2 regions of the Rhizobium sp. UBA1881 genome follow, and region 1 is predicted to be linked to the other one. Evidence: predicted binding sites of a transcription regulator. Region 1 holds the regulator's gene; the other holds the start of a gene.
What was found. Region 1 encodes PhoB, which activates phosphate uptake and scavenging genes when phosphate is short. Its sites were predicted from a motif close to TGTCATNNANCTGTCAT; they were not measured.

Region 1 (5,379 bases):
GTCGTCGTCTCCAAGGCGCCGGCCCGCCGCGACATCGGCATCAAGCGTCGCTACGCCGCCGAACGCCGCTTCCAGGCCTATGGCATCGCTGCCATCTCCTTCGGTCTGATCTTCCTGGCCATCCTGCTCACGACGGTTATCCGTCAGGGCTACACGGCCTTCGCGCAGACCTCGATCACCCTGCCGATCGAGTTCTCCGAAAAGGTGCTCGACCCCAACAACAAGCGTGCCACCGACCCCTCGGTGCTGATCGCCGCCAACTATCCGGTGCTGATCCGCGACGCCATGGTCAAGACGCTCGGCATCAACGCCCAGAGCCGTCCGGAAACGCGTGATGCCACCGCGATGATCTCCAAGGGTGCGCCGATCGTGCTCCGCGACATGGTCGTCGCCGATCCGTCGCTCATCGGCAAGACGGTCAACGTCACGCTTCTCGCCGACGCCAATGTCGACTCGGCCAACAAGGGCCAGATCGACCTGACGGTTGACGAGAAGAACCGCAAGGTCAACGACCGCCAGGTCGGCTGGATGCAGCAGATGGCCGCCAGCGGCACGCTCCACAAGGAGTTCAACACCGGCCTCTTCGTCAACGGCAACTCCAGCCGTCCGGAAGCCGCAGGTCTGGGCGTCGCCCTCATCGGCTCGCTCTACCTGATGTTGATCGTTCTTGCCCTGTCGCTGCCGATCGGTGTTGCCGCTTCGATCTATCTCGAAGAGTTCGCGCCGAAGAACAAGCTGACCGACCTGATCGAGGTCAACATCAACAACCTCGCGGCCGTTCCTTCGATCGTCTACGGTCTGCTCGGTCTCGCCGTCTTCATCAACTTCGCAGGCCTGCCGCGCTCCGCGTCGCTGGTCGGCGGTCTGGTGCTGACGCTGATGACGCTGCCGACCATCATCATCGCCACCCGCGCGGCACTGCGCGCTGTGCCCCCTTCGATCCGCGCGGCCGCTCTCGGCCTCGGGGCTTCGAAGATGCAGATGGTGTTCCACCACGTTCTGCCGCTGGCAATGCCTGGCATCCTGACCGGCACCATCATCGGTCTGGCGCACGCGCTCGGTGAAACCGCGCCGCTGCTCCTGATCGGCATGGTCGCCTTCGTTGCCAATGCGCCTGCCACCCCGATGGATCCCTCCACGGCTCTGCCAGTGCAGGTTTACATGTGGGCAAACGAAGCCGAACGCGCCTTTGTCGAGCGCACGTCTGGCGCCATCATCGTCCTGCTCCTGTTCCTGATCGTCATGAACCTCGGAGCCATCCTCTTGCGTCGTCGCTTTGAGCGCCGCTGGTAAACGGAGTAAACATCATGAACATGTTGACGGAAGCAGCAGTTGAGAAGGCGCTAGACCAGAAGATGAATACCATTCCGTATAAAATGATCGGCCAGGACGTCTCGGTTTATTACGGCGAAAAGCGCGCGCTTTTCGACGTGAAGCTGAACATCCGCGAAAACACCGTGACGGCTCTCATCGGTCCGTCGGGCTGCGGCAAGTCCACCTTCCTGCGCAGCCTGAACCGCATGAACGACACGATCGACAACTGCCGCGTCACCGGCAAGATCACGCTCGATGGCGATGATATCTACGATCCGGATATCGACGTCGTCGAACTGCGCGCCCGCGTCGGCATGGTGTTCCAGAAGCCGAACCCGTTCCCGAAGTCGATCTACGAAAACGTCGCCTACGGCCCGCGCATCCACGGTCTCGCCAAGGCGAAGGCCGACATGGACGTCATCGTCGAGCAGAGCCTGCAGCGCGCCGGCCTGTGGAACGAAGTCAAGGACCGCGTGCATGAAGGCGGCACCGGCCTTTCGGGCGGCCAGCAGCAGCGTCTGTGCATCGCGCGTGCGATTGCCGTCAGCCCCGAAGTCATCCTGATGGACGAGCCCTGCTCGGCGCTCGACCCGATCGCGACCGCCAAGGTCGAGGAGCTCATCCACGAGCTGCGCGAAGCCTACACGATCGTCATCGTCACGCACTCGATGCAGCAGGCAGCCCGCGTTTCGCAGCGCACCGCCATGTTCCACCTCGGCAACCTCGTCGAGGAGAACGATACCGACAAGATGTTCACCAACCCGGATGATCCGCGCACCCAGGATTACATCATGGGCCGCTTCGGCTGATCTCCGAAACCGGTAAACCTCAGGACATTCAAGGATAAGCCCCATGGCATCGACACATATCTATTCCGCCTACGACGATGATCTCAAGTTCCTGACGCGCCGCATATCCGAAATGGGCGGCCTCGCGGAACAGATGGTCGGCGACGCTGTTCGCGCGCTCGTCAACGGCGACACTTCGCTCGCCCAGAAGGTCATCTCCGACGACGTGATCCTCGATCACGCCGAGCGCGAGATCGGCGAAAAGGCGATCATCACCATCGCCCGCCGCCAGCCGATGGCCGCCGACCTTCGCGAAATCATGGGTTCGATCCGCATCGCGGCCGATCTCGAGCGCGTCGGCGATCTCGGCAAGAACACCGCCAAGCGCGTCATCGCTGTTCAGAGCACCGGCGTTCCGCGCAAGCTCGCCCGTGGCCTCGAGCATCTCTCCGAACTGGCACTCGTCCAGCTCAAGGAGGTTCTCGACGTCTACACCAGCCGCGTTGCAGATCGTGCCAAGTCGATCCGAGAGCGCGACGAGGAAATCGACGCGATGTACACCTCGCTGTTCCGCGAGATGCTGACCTACATGATGGAAGATCCGCGCAACATCACCAGCTGCACGCATCTCCTGTTCTGCGCCAAGAACATCGAGCGCATCGGCGACCACGCCACCAACATCGCAGAGACCATCTACTACATGGCTACCGGCGCCCAGCCGGAAGGCGAGCGTCCGAAGGACGACACCGCCAACACCGTCGGCGCGGTCACGGAATAAGCGTTCCGGACCCACGCCCCCAGGAGACCGAGACGAATGATCCCAAGAGTAGCAGTCGTTGAAGACGAAGAAGCACTGAGCGTGCTTCTTCGCTATAACCTTGAGGCCGAAGGCTTCGAAGTCGATACCATCCTTCGCGGTGACGAGGCCGAGATCCGGCTGCAGGAACGCACGCCTGACCTTTTGATCCTCGATTGGATGCTGCCCGGCGTATCCGGCATCGAGCTCTGCCGTCGCCTGCGCATGCGCCCGGAGACGGAGCGCCTGCCGATCATCATGCTGACCGCCCGTGGCGAGGAAAGCGAACGTGTTCGCGGCCTGTCGACCGGCGCCGACGACTATGTCGTCAAGCCGTTCTCGACACCTGAGCTCGTTGCCCGCGTCAAGGCGATGCTGCGCCGCGCCAAGCCGGAAGTGCTGTCCTCGCTGCTGAAGTGCGGCGATATCGAACTCGATCGCGAAACCCACCGCGTTCACCGCAAGAGCCGCGAAGTCCGCCTCGGACCGACCGAATTCCGCCTACTGGAATTCTTGATGTCGTCGCCGGGCCGCGTCTTCTCCCGCTCGCAGCTGCTCGATGGCGTCTGGGGCCATGACATCTATGTCGACGAGCGCACCGTCGACGTTCACGTCGGCCGCCTGCGCAAGGCGCTCAACTTCTCGAACATGCAGGATGTCATCCGCACCGTTCGCGGCGCTGGTTATTCGATGGAAGCGTAAGACGCTTCCATTTCATCCGGTCCAACGAAAAACGGGCCCCGCGAGGGCCCGTTTTCTTGTGTTCCTTATCCGGCTTTCCGGGTCATGCGACCCGGTTGGCGGCCTTGCGGCGCTCGTTGACCGGCTGGTAGGCCATGCGCTGGTGATAGGTGCAGTACGGCGAGTTGTCAGGGGACTCGCAGCCGCAGAAGTGGAAGTCATCCGTCAGCGGATCGCCGACCGGCCACTTGCACGTACGCTCGGTCAGTTCCGTGAGGCCTAGGCGGCGCGAGATCGGAACGACAACGTTGGAAGCCGGACGGTAACGGACTTCCTCGATCGCATCGATGTCCATCTCTTCCTTGAGAGCCACTGCGCCCTGCGGGCGGGCAACGGCGCGGCTTGGCGAGATGCGTGCGGAATTGAAGCTGTTGGCGGGGCGCGGGGTCGAAACCGCCGGGCGCTTCGGTGCCCGCGTCGCCGTGGTCGTGCCGCCGGCCTTGGCGCGGCCAGGCAGGTTCAGGCGGTGGACCTTGCCGATGACGGCGTTGCGGCTTACACCGCCAAGTTGTGCCGCAATCTGGCTGGCGCTCAGGCCTTCGGCCCAAAGCTTCTTCAGTCTCTCAACGCGCTCGTCTGTCCAGTTCATGCCCTGTCTCCGCCTTATTGCGTTGGTGTAGGCAGAATCCTTCACCCATGGCGCGGACGTGTCCGGACCAAGAAACGCTTGCTCGATTTTGGTGACTAGTTCCGCCGCATGCAGTCTAGTAATTGAGTTTTAACCTAGAGTGAGGGCGACTCCGTGACAAGAGTCGGTTGAATCGCGGCGAATCGATTTCTCGGTTTTCCCCAACTTGCTGGGTGGTAGAGTCATTTCTGCAACATTAGCTGTTGATAGCTCGCCGGCGCCCCGATGCTTGCTTGACGCATGCGACAAAAGCTCAGTTTTGTTGACATCGCACTGCGAAAAGACAATAGTGCCCCTCGCCGCCGAAAGGCGGCATTTTTCATTTCCGGGCACCCGCTTTTTAGCCGGAGTCCGGGCCATTGTTGAGCGAATGACAGGAGATCGCGCCATGGCTGAAGCCGCGCCGCTTTATGATACCTACTCTCGTGCCCCGCTGCGGTTCGAGCGAGGAGAGGGCGTGTGGCTGATCACCGAAACTGGTGAGCGATATCTCGATTTCGGCGCGGGCGTTGCCGTGACCTCCGTCGGCCATAGCCACCCGCACGTCGTCGGCGCGCTGAAGGATCAGGCCGAGAAGGTCTGGCACCTTTCCAACATTTACGAGATCCCCGGCCAGGAGCGCTTCGCCAAGCGGCTGACGGATGCAACCTTCGCGGATAAGGTGTTCTTCACCAATTCCGGCGCCGAGGCTCTGGAGTGCGCGATCAAGACCGCGCGCCGCTACCAGTATTCGAAGGGCCATCCCGAGCGCTTCCACATCATCACCTTCGAAGGCGCCTTCCACGGCCGCACGCTGGCAACGATCGCCGCCGGCGGCCAGGAAAAGTATCTCGAAGGCTTCGGCCCCAAGACGCCCGGTTTCGACCAGGTGCCCTTCGGCGATATCGAAGCCGTCCGTGCCGCCATCACCGATGCCACGGCCGGTATCCTGATCGAGCCGGTACAGGGCGAGGGCGGTATCCGCCCGGCAACCACGGAATTCATGAAGGCGCTGCGCCAGCTCTGCGACGAACACGGCCTGCTTCTGATCCTCGACGAGGTTCAGTCCGGCGTTGGCCGCACCGGCAAGCTCTTCGCGCATGAATGGTCCGGCGTCACGCCCGACATCATGG
Region 2 (5,379 bases), on a different contig from region 1:
GCGCCGACGAACGCTTCGCCGACCTGCCGATCGTCTTCCTGACGTCGATGGATATCTCCGGCACCGAGAAGGAATTCGCGGCGCTGAACGGCCAGGCGCATCTGATGAAGCCGGCCCGCGCCAACGTGTTGCGCAACACCATCGTCGATGTCGTGCGCACCAACCGGATCAGGCTGGCGCCGACGCTGCGCCCCGTCATCGAGGCGCCGCCGCTCGAACCCGAATTACTGCCGGAAGCTCTCAACGAAAGAGCGCCGCCGTCCTTCATCGACGTGCTCGTCGCCGAAGACAACGAGGTCAACCAGATCGTTTTCACGCAAATCCTGCAGGCGACGGGGCTCAACTTCCTCGTCGTCAAGAACGGCGAAGAGGCCGTCGAGGCGTGGGAAGCCTATACGCCGCGCATCATCATGATGGACGTGTCGATGCCCGTGATGAACGGCCACGACGCGGCGCGGCGCATCCGCGAGCTCGAGCGCGGGCAAGGACACCGGGTGCCGATCATCGGCGTCACCGCGCACGCGCTCGACGCCGACCGCGATCTTTGCCTCGACGCCGGCATGGACGACTACATGGCCAAGCCGATCAGCCCGGAGCTGCTGGAAGAAAAGATCGCGCTGTGGCTCGGCAAGGAAGGCCGCGCCAGCGGGATTTCGCTGAGCTAGTCTAGAGCTGGCCCAGCTCTAGGGGGCTAGCCTTCGGCGCGCTTGACGCCGCACAGCATTTCGCGTTTGCCCGCAAAGCCCGGACGACGCTCGACCACAAAGCCCGCGGCGCCCAGATTGCGCCGGACGAAGCCGGCCGCTGCGTAGGTGGCGAAGGTGCCGCCAGGGACCGTCTTTTCACAGACGAGCGTCATCAGTTCCTGCGACCACATGTCGGCATTGCGCGAAGGCGCAAAGCCATCCAGATACCAGGCATCGAAACCCGCCTCGGCGGCTGCTACGCCTTCGAGCGCCCGGCCGCAGACGACGCTGAGCGTGGTCTGGTCGTCGAGCTTCAACGACACGGTGCCCTCGGGCATATCCGGCCAGGCCGAGACCAGCGCGATGCGCTCGGCGTCGATCTCCGGCCAGTGCGACAGCGCGCGGTCGATCTCGTCGCGCCGCATCGGGTAGAGCTCGAAGGACATGAAGTGCAGATGCTGGCCTTCCGCGCGCTTCAGCTTCCAGTTCCTGAAGGTCTCGGCGAAGTTCAGGCCGGTGCCGAAACCAAGTTCGCCGATCAGGAAGTTTTGCGCCTCGGCCCATCGCTCGGGCAGGCCGTTTCCGGCGAGGAAGACATGGCCGCATTCGAGGCGGCCGTCGGTCTGGCAATAAAAATGGTCGCCAAAGGCCGGCGAATAGGGCATATCGCCGTCGCGCCATTCAAGCGGCCGGTTCGCCATCTCAGCCTGTGCTAAATTAATCTGATCGGGATCGATGTCTGTCATGTCAACAGCCGATAGTCCGGCCTTGCCCTCGGGTCAATCGTCCACTGAACTGTTGATCGTCGGCGGCGGCATCATGGGGCTTTGGGCCGCCGTTCACGCCGAGCGCATGGGGATCGACGCGGTGCTGATCGATGCCGGCGTGCTTGGAGGCGGGGCGAGCGGCGGGTTGCTCGGCGCGCTGATGCCGCACATGCCGGATAAATGGAACCCGAAGAAGCAGTTTCAGTTCGATGCGCTGGTGGCGCTGGAGGCCGAAGTGGCGCGGCTGGAGGCCGAGACCGGACTCTCAACGGGCTACCGTCGCTCCGGCCGCCTGATCCCGCTGCCCAAGCCGCATCTGCGCGATATCGCGCTCGGGCATTCCGGCGATGCCGACAGCCACTGGCATGCCGGCGAGCGCCGCTTCCATTGGCATGTGATCGATACGCCCGCAGTATCCGGCTGGCCGGACGCTTCCGGTATGGAGGGCGGCTTCGTGCATGACACGCTGGCCGGCCGTGTGGCGCCGCGATCTCTGACGGGTGTGCTCGCAGCCTTTCTCCGCCGCGCCGGACATATCCGCATCATCGAGAATTCAGCCGTTCGCGGCATCGACGCCGAGCGCGGGATCGCCGAGACCGATACCGGTGCGATTGCCTTCGGACATTGCATCATTGCTGCCGGCTACCAGTCGTTTCCGCTTCTGGCGCGCGGCACGGCAGGGCTGACACAGCCGCTCGGGCAGCCGGTGAAGGGCCAGTCGGCGCTCCTGAAGGCCGATATCGATCCTGGCCTTCCGACAATCTTCCGCGATGGGCTTTATGTGGTGGCGCATGAGGGCGGGCATGTCGCGATCGGCAGCACCAGCGAGAACCGCTTCGACGCACCCTTTGCGACTGACGGGCAGCTGGATGTTCTGGTCGAGAAGGCACGGGCGCTGGTGCCTCTGCTGCACGACGCGCCCGTTATCGAGCGCTGGGCCGGGCTGCGGCCGAAGGCGATCGACCGCGATCCGATGATCGGCCCGCATCCCGAACATGAGCGATTGCTGGCGCTGACCGGTGGCTTCAAGGTCAGCTTCGGCCTCGCGCACCGGCTGGCCGAGGCGGTTGTGCACATGTCTGTTGGCAACGCGATACCGTTTGCGGTGCCCGAGAGCTTTCACCTGATCAATCATATTCACGTCGCTTCACGCTAAAGTGCCTCGCGATCGCTTGAATCTTCCCGTTTCGCTCACGCTTTTCCGTTTTGCGCTGTTTAATCCTGAAATCAGCAGCCACTTTCGCGAGATAAACATCAATTCACGTTAAACGTGAATTAGCACTCGCTATCCTTCGTCAATCTGTCATGCAAATCGCCTATCTGCTTGCAAAACGGCGGCGCGCTGACGAGTCGCGCGTGGTGCCGACGGAGAAAATTGCATGCGATACGCCATCTGCTTCACGCCTGCCGCGAATGACCCGCTGTCGCACGCGGCTGCCAATTGGCTTGGCCGAAACGTGTTTTCCGGCGAAATGGTGGAGCCCACGGCGATCCGCGGGCTCAGCATTCACGAGGTCGCCTTTCATACGGCGGTGCCGCGGCGCTACGGTTTTCACGGCGCGCTGAAGGCACCATTCCGGCTTGCGACCGAGATGTCGGAGCCGCAACTCCTGCGGGAACTGATGCGCTTCTGCGGCACGCTGACGCCGTTTTCCATTCCTCGGCTCGAGGTTGCGCGCACCGGTAGCATCTTCAGCCTGGTGCCGTCGCTGCCCTGCGACAACGTCCAGTATCTGGCGTCCTCGATCGTGCAGCAGTTCGACCAGTTTCGCGCGCCGCTCAGCGACGCCGATATCGAGCGCAGCGATCCGGATGGGCTTTCGGCGGCGCAGTTCGCCAATCTGCACCGCTGGGGATGCCCCCATGTGATGGACGAATTCCGCTTCCACATGCCTTTGACCGGTCCGGTCAGCCTGGTCGACATGTCGCGCATCGAGCGTTCGCTGCGCAGCGTTTTCGAACCGGTTCTCATCGATCCGGTGAAGATATCGAACGTGGCGCTGATGGTCGAAGAGGGCAATGGCGGGCCGTTCAGGGTGCATTCGCTGCATCCCATGGGCAAGGTTAGCGCGCGGCGCGAGCGGGTTCCCGTTCCGGCCTAAGCGGTTGTGCCATAAAGGCAAAACTCTGTTGCGCAGTTTCCGTCTCGACATTCGCTCTTGAGGTGTTACCGTTCGCCGACTTTCTGGAAGGTGATTTCATGGTATCCGAGACTTACCCGCGCAATCTCGTCGGCTATGGCCGCAACACCCCCGACCCGAAATGGCCCGGCGGCGCCAATATCGCCGTGCAGTTCGTCATCAATTACGAAGAGGGCGGCGAGAGCTGCATTCTGGATGGCGACGCAGCCTCGGAAAACCTGCTGTCGGAGATCGTCGGCGCGGCAGCCTGGCCCGGCCAGCGCAATCTCAACATGGAATCGATCTATGAATACGGCTCGCGGGCCGGTTTCTGGCGGCTTTGGCGGATGTTCACCGAACTCAAGGTGCAGGCGACCGTCTATGGCGTGACGCAGGCGATGGCGCGCAACCCCGAGGCGGTGGCGGCGATGAAGGAAGCCGGCTGGGAAATCGCCAGCCACGGCTACCGCTGGTTGGAATACAAGGATTTCCAGGAAGAGCTGGAGCGCAAGCATATTCTCGAGGCCGTGCGGCTGCACACGGAGCTCACCGGCGAGCGGCCCTACGGCATGTACCAGGGCAAACCATCCGACAATACGCTGCGGCTGGTGCAGGAAGAGGGCGGCTTTCTTTACTCGTCGGACAGCTATGCCGACGATCTGCCTTTCTGGGTGAAGGGCGTGGACGGCAAACCGTTCCTGATCATCCCCTATACGCTCGAAACCAACGACATGCGTTTTGCCACGCCGCAGGGCTTCAATTCGGGCGACCAGTTCTTCACCTATCTCAAGGATGCCTTCGACACGCTTTATGAAGAAGGAGAGGCGGGCAGCCCGAAGATGATGTCGATCGGCCTGCATTGCCGTCTTGTCGGCCGCCCGGGCCGCGCGGCGGCGCTGAAGCGCTTCATGCAATATGTGCTCGACCACGAGAAGGTGTGGATCCCGCGCCGCATCGAGATCGCCGAGCACTGGCACAAGCACCACAAGCCGGAGGCCATCTGATGATCGCGCGTGACGAATTCATCTCCCGCTTCGGCGGCGTCTTCGAACACTCGCCCTTCATCGCCGAGCGGGCCTTCGACGACGGTTTCGTCGGCGAGACGCTCGATGTCGACCGCGTGCACACGGCGCTGGTGGCGATCTTCCGCGCCGCAAGCGCGGAGGAACGCCTCGGTGTTCTGCGCGCCCACCCGGATCTCGCCGGCCGCCTGGCGATCGCCGGTGAGCTGACGGAGGACAGCAAAAAGGAACAGGCCGGCGCCGGGCTCGACCGGCTGAGCCCCGAGGAGCACCAGCGCTTCACCGAACTCAACCGCTCCTATGTCGAAAAATTCGGCTTTCCCTTCATCATCGCGGTGAAGGGTCTCGACAAGCAGGCGATCCTTTCGGCCTTCGAAAAGCGCATCGACAACAGCCGCGACGCGGAATTCGAAACGGCGACCGCGCAGGTGGAGCGTATCGCGCTGCTGCGGCTTGAGGCGCTGCTGCCTTCGCGCTGAGCGACGCCGCTTTTCTCTTGTCGGTCCGCCGCTTATAGTTGTCGAGAGGGAGCAAAGGCGATGAGACCATCGGAAGTGCTGGAGCAGAACAGGCAGGCGATCCGCGAGGTGACGACGCGCTTCAACGCGACGAACCCGCGTGTGTTCGGTTCGGTGGCGCGGGGTGAGGATCGGGCCGATAGCGATCTGGATATTCTGGTGGACGCTTTGCCGGGAAGCACGCTGCTGACGCTGGGCGGTTTGCAGGATGCGCTCGATCAGATGATGCTGGGTACCGAGGTGCATTTGCTGACACCGGGTGACTT

Region 2: B3605_RS25550 (DUF1045 domain-containing protein) is a predicted target of PhoB. The motif match lies at 2,744-2,760, and genes of this name have one in related genera.

The regions. Positions count from the first base shown of each region.
Region 1 is NZ_DDHH01000152.1:19,029-24,407, reverse strand. Features, by position in the region: gene pstA (phosphate ABC transporter permease PstA) at 1-1,293, shown strand, start outside; gene pstB (phosphate ABC transporter ATP-binding protein PstB) at 1,308-2,123, shown strand; gene phoU (phosphate signaling complex protein PhoU) at 2,167-2,880, shown strand; gene phoB (phosphate regulon transcriptional regulator PhoB) at 2,917-3,600, shown strand; gene B3605_RS18275 (GcrA family cell cycle regulator) at 3,683-4,228, opposite strand; gene B3605_RS18270 (aspartate aminotransferase family protein) at 4,656-5,379, shown strand, end outside.
Region 2 is NZ_DDHH01000213.1:4,735-10,113, forward strand. Features, by position in the region: gene B3605_RS25535 (response regulator) at 1-665, shown strand, start outside; gene mnmD (tRNA (5-methylaminomethyl-2-thiouridine)(34)-methyltransferase MnmD) at 692-1,432, opposite strand; gene B3605_RS25545 (NAD(P)/FAD-dependent oxidoreductase) at 1,431-2,609, shown strand; gene B3605_RS25550 (DUF1045 domain-containing protein) at 2,833-3,555, shown strand; gene puuE (allantoinase PuuE) at 3,654-4,577, shown strand; gene uraD (2-oxo-4-hydroxy-4-carboxy-5-ureidoimidazoline decarboxylase) at 4,577-5,074, shown strand; gene B3605_RS25565 (nucleotidyltransferase family protein) at 5,135-5,379, shown strand, end outside.